2 regions of the Guyparkeria sp. SB14A genome follow, and region 1 is predicted to be linked to the other one. Evidence: predicted binding sites of a transcription regulator. Region 1 holds the regulator's gene; the other holds the start of a gene.
The links. The regulator FliA, encoded in region 1, starts transcription of late flagellar genes. The targets are predictions, from matches to a motif close to GCTAAAGTTNNNNNNNNNNCNGCCGATA.

Region 1 (2,199 bases):
TGGTCAGGGTGCGCGTGGCCGCCTGCTCGGTCAGGGTGATCACGTAGCGAAGGCGGTCGCGCGCGTCCGGCATCTCGTCCTCGGCCAACGCGCCCAGGCGCTCGTCCTCGGCGAAGCTCTTCAAGGTGTCGTGCACCTCGCGGGTCATCCGCCCGACCTCGTCGAAGATGTTGCCCGAGTAGGCAGCCGTGAGCTCGCCGATCAGTTGCGCCTCACCGGCCGAATCCTCGTTCTCGATCGCTTCCACCAGCGCGCGGGCATCGGCCAGGCGCTTCTCGCGACCGACCACCGGCTGGAAATCCTGCTCTTCTGTTTGAGTCATCCCGCGCCCCTACGATTCGACGCGTTCGAAGATCTTGTCGATCTTCTCCTTGAGGGTGGCCCCGTTGAACGGCTTGACGATATAGCCGTTCACGCCCTCCTGGGCGGCGAGCACGATCTGCTCGCGCTTGGCCTCGGCGGTCACCATCAGCACCGGCAGACTGGCGAGGTTCGCATCGGCACGGACCGCCCGCAGCAGGTCGATGCCGGTCATGCCGGGCATGTTCCAGTCGGTGACGAGAAAATCGAAATTGCCCTGCTTGAGCAGCGGCAATGCCGTCTGGCCATCATCGGCCTCCTCGATGTTCGTGAAGCCAAGCTCCTTGAGGAGGTTCTTGATGATCCGGCGCATCGTGGAGAAATCGTCCACCACGAGGATCTTCATGTTTCGGTCCATTTTCGCCCCTGGGATCGTTTGTCAGTACCAGGCAGGTTGCCTTGTTCGGGTTGCTTGATAGGGTCTATCGGCGCCGACCGGAAATAATTGAGCCCGTCGCAGCAACGGGCGCGGTATCGGTCGGCTATTTCCAGGCGTTCATCGCGGTCTTCAACCGCATGATCGCCTTGTTGTGGATCTGGCAGACGCGCGACTCGCTGACGCCGAGCACCGCGCCGATCTCTTTCTGGTTGAGTTCCTCGACATAGTACAGGGACATCACCAGTCTTTCCCGTTCGGGGAGCTCGTCGATGCAGTCGGCGAGATCGCGCTGGAAGTGATCCTCGGCCAGCGCCTCGTCGGGTTGCCGGCTGTTGGGATCGGCGATGTCGAAGGTCTCGTTTTCCGATTCGCCGCCGTGATCGAGCGAGCCCACGTGCACCGAGGAGGAATCGGTGAGTGCGGCGTGGTACTCGTCGAGGGTGATGCCCATGCGCTCGCAGACCTCGGCATCGCGCGCCTCGCGCCCGGTCTCGGACTCGATCTCCGCCACGGTCTGGGCGATCTCGCGCTGGCGCCGGTAGACCGAGCGCGGCGCCCAGTCGTTGCGACGCACCTCGTCGAGCATCGCGCCACGGATGCGCAGCCCGGCGTAGGTCTCGAACGACGCGCCCTTGTCGCCATCGAACAGGCGCGCGGCATCCAGGAGCCCGACCATGCCGGCCTGGATCAGGTCCTCGGCCTGGACGTGCGAAGGCAACCGGCCGAGCAGGTGGAAGGCGACCCGCTTGACGAGATCGGCGTGCTTGGCGACCAGTGCTTCGGTCGATCCGGCCTGAACGTTCTGATACATGGCGCGTGCATTCATAGCAGGTTCTCGGGGTCCAGCTCGGCGTTGTTCACCAGTCGCTCGACGAAAAACTGCAACTGCCCCTGCGGCCCGCGCGGCACTGGCCACTGGTTGACCTTGTCCGCCATCGCCGTGAACGCCCGCGTCGACTTCGCCCCGCCGTAAAGCTGCACGACGGTCTTCTGACGCTGCACCGCCCGACGCAGGTAATCGTCGAACGGCACCGATCCCATGTGGGTGAGCGTCACGTCGAGAAACCGCTTGGCCGCCACCGAGAGCTTCTCGAACAGCCGCCGCCCCTCGGCGGCATCGCGCACCATGTTCGCGACCACGTGGAAGCGGGTGACGTCGTGCTCGCGCGATAGCACCTTGATGACCGCGTAGGCATCGGTGATCGAGGCGGGTTCGTCACAGACCACCACGACCACCTCGCTGGCCGCCTCGGCGAAGCGCACCACCGAGTCGGCGATGCCCGCGGCCGAATCGACCACCAGGGTGTCGACCGGCCAACGCATGCCGGAGAAGGCCGAGATCAACCCGGCGTTCTCGGCGGGCGTCAGCCCGGCCATGCTGGCCACCCCGCTGGCCGCCGGCAGGATGCCGATGCCCTCGGGGCCTTCGAGCATGATCTCGTCGAGGGTCGCCTGCCCGG
Region 2 (2,199 bases), on a different contig from region 1:
TATCGGCACTTTTGGTGCGCGCGACCTCGACAGGTGATGGGTCGGACGAGGGCTTCGGCAGCTCCGATGGAGCTGCCGTCGGCGCCTTCGACTCCATCGGGGTCGATTTTGCCCTTTCTGAAGACAAAAAGGCATCCGGTCCGCTCATCGCGGACGGGATGCCCGTCATGGAAATCTGGTTGATCGAACTCATGGGTTCGTCCTCAAGCATCAAGCGGCTACAGCATACACAAACTCAAATTTTCTCGACTTGGGTTCCGGTGTGACTGTCGGGAATCCGGAGGATCCCACCGCTTTGATGAAAAGGCCGGCTCCCTTAAGGGTCACCGGCCCATCCCATTCCCTATCGGATCTTAGCCGAGGAGGCTCAGTGCCGACTGCGGCGCCTGGTTGGCCTGGGTCAGTACCGAAGTACCGGCCTGCTGCAGGATCTGCGCCTTGGACAGGTTGGCAGTTTCCTTGGCGAAGTCCGCGTCCTGAATCCGCGAGCGGGCAGCCGACTCGTTCACGATGAAGTTGTTCAGGTTGTCGATCGTGACTTCGAAGCGGTTCTGGATCGCACCAAGCTGGGCACGAGTGGTGTCGACCGCGGTGATCGACGCGTCCAGGGCGCTCATGGTGGACATGATGTCGCCGAAGCTGGCACCCGAGCCGATGGCAGCCGCGGTGGACAGGGCTGCACCGATGGTGGTGGAGACGTTGGCAAGGCTGAACACGATCTGGTTGTTGGCCGAAGTGTTCGCGCCGACCTGGAAGGTTGCGCCGTTGGAGATCGCACCGTTCAGAACCTTCTGACCGTTGAACTCGGTGTTGGTAACGATACGGCCCAGCTCGTCCTGGAGCTGCTTGAACTCCGACTGGAGGTTCTCACGGTCACTCGCGCTGTTGGTGGAGTTGGCCGCCTGAACAGCGAGGTCACGCATGCGCTGCATGGTGTCGGTCAGTGCACCCAGTGCACCTTCCGCGGTCTGCGCCATGGAGATGCCGTCGTTCGCGTTGCGAGCGGCGACTTCGGAGCCACGGATCTGAGTGGTCAATCGGCTGGTGATTGCCAGACCGGCGGCGTCGTCCTTGGCACTGTTGATGCGCAGGCCGGTGGACAGACGCTCCAGGGAAGTCTGCAGCTGGTTGTTGGTGTCGCGCAGTGCGTTCTGACCCTGCAGCGAGAAGATGTTGGTGTTAATGACACTTGCCATGATGATAACCCCTTACGACGTTGCGTAAATTCCGGCCCTTGGCCTTTGTTGGACAAGACGCCTTTCAGGTCGCCTTGCTGAGCTTATCGGCTGAGTTGCGAGAAACTTTAGCCTCGATTTTCATCCGATCTTCGCTGGATGCCTTTTCGGCTTTTCTCGGGCTTCGGGCCGGTTGGTCTCGACTCCCGGATCTGGCATCCGTGGAAGGTATCGGCGCCACTCGCGGAAACTTTAGCTTCGTCATCCAGCCGACCTCTCCCTCCTTGCCGCGACCACGTCGACGACCGCTACCGAGGCGTCATAAAGCCGCACTACACTCTGCCAACCACCACATCGAGAACGCGTGCCGTGCCCACCATTCGCCACATGGAAGTTCGTCCTTCCCTTCCGCCTGCGCTCACGCATTTGAACGAGTTGGCAGGCAATCTCCACTACAGCCGCTCACGGGCGGTGCGAGACCTGTTCGATCGCGTAGATGCGGTCACCTGGGCGCAGGTGGAAGGTAATCCGGTGCGGTTCCTGCAATTGGTGCCGCAAGCCTCTCTGGATCGAGCGGCGGACGATTCGGCGTTTCTGGCGGAATTGGCGGCGGCCTGGCGGGGGTTCGAGGAGCACTGCGCCGATCAGCGGGTCGGTGCGCTGGACTCGGTGATCGGCGCGGACGCGACGGTGGCGTATTTCTGCGCGGAATTCGGCTTTCACGAGTCGTTGCCCATCTATTCGGGCGGACTGGGGATTCTGGCGGGAGATCACTGCAAGGCGGCGTCGGACCTGGGCGTGCCGTTGGTCGGCGTGGGGCTCTTGTACCGGCAGGGCTATTTCCAGCAGTGCATCGATGCCGAGGGCCGCCAGCACCCGCGCTTCGAGGACCTGGAGTTCTCCCACCTGCCGATTCGGCCAGCCACTCGGGGCAGCGCGCCCGTCGAGGTGCGTGTGGAATTCCCGGGACGGATGGTGACGGCGCAGGTCTGGGAAGTGCGGGTCGGGCGGGTGGTCGTGTACC

Region 2: the regulator FliA is predicted to act here: its motif matches at 1,405-1,432, upstream of FAZ79_RS03485 (flagellin).

The regions. Positions count from the first base shown of each region.
Region 1 covers NZ_SWAW01000021.1:1,528-3,726, reverse strand. Annotated here, with positions in the region: gene FAZ79_RS08545 (protein phosphatase CheZ) at 1-322, opposite strand, end outside; gene cheY (chemotaxis response regulator CheY) at 332-718, opposite strand; gene FAZ79_RS08535 (RNA polymerase sigma factor FliA) at 843-1,550, opposite strand; gene FAZ79_RS08530 (MinD/ParA family protein) at 1,562-2,199, opposite strand, start outside.
Region 2 covers NZ_SWAW01000005.1:50,283-52,481, forward strand. Annotated here, with positions in the region: gene FAZ79_RS03480 (flagellar protein FlaG) at 1-193, opposite strand, end outside; gene FAZ79_RS03485 (flagellin) at 354-1,196, opposite strand; gene glgP (alpha-glucan family phosphorylase) at 1,563-2,199, shown strand, end outside.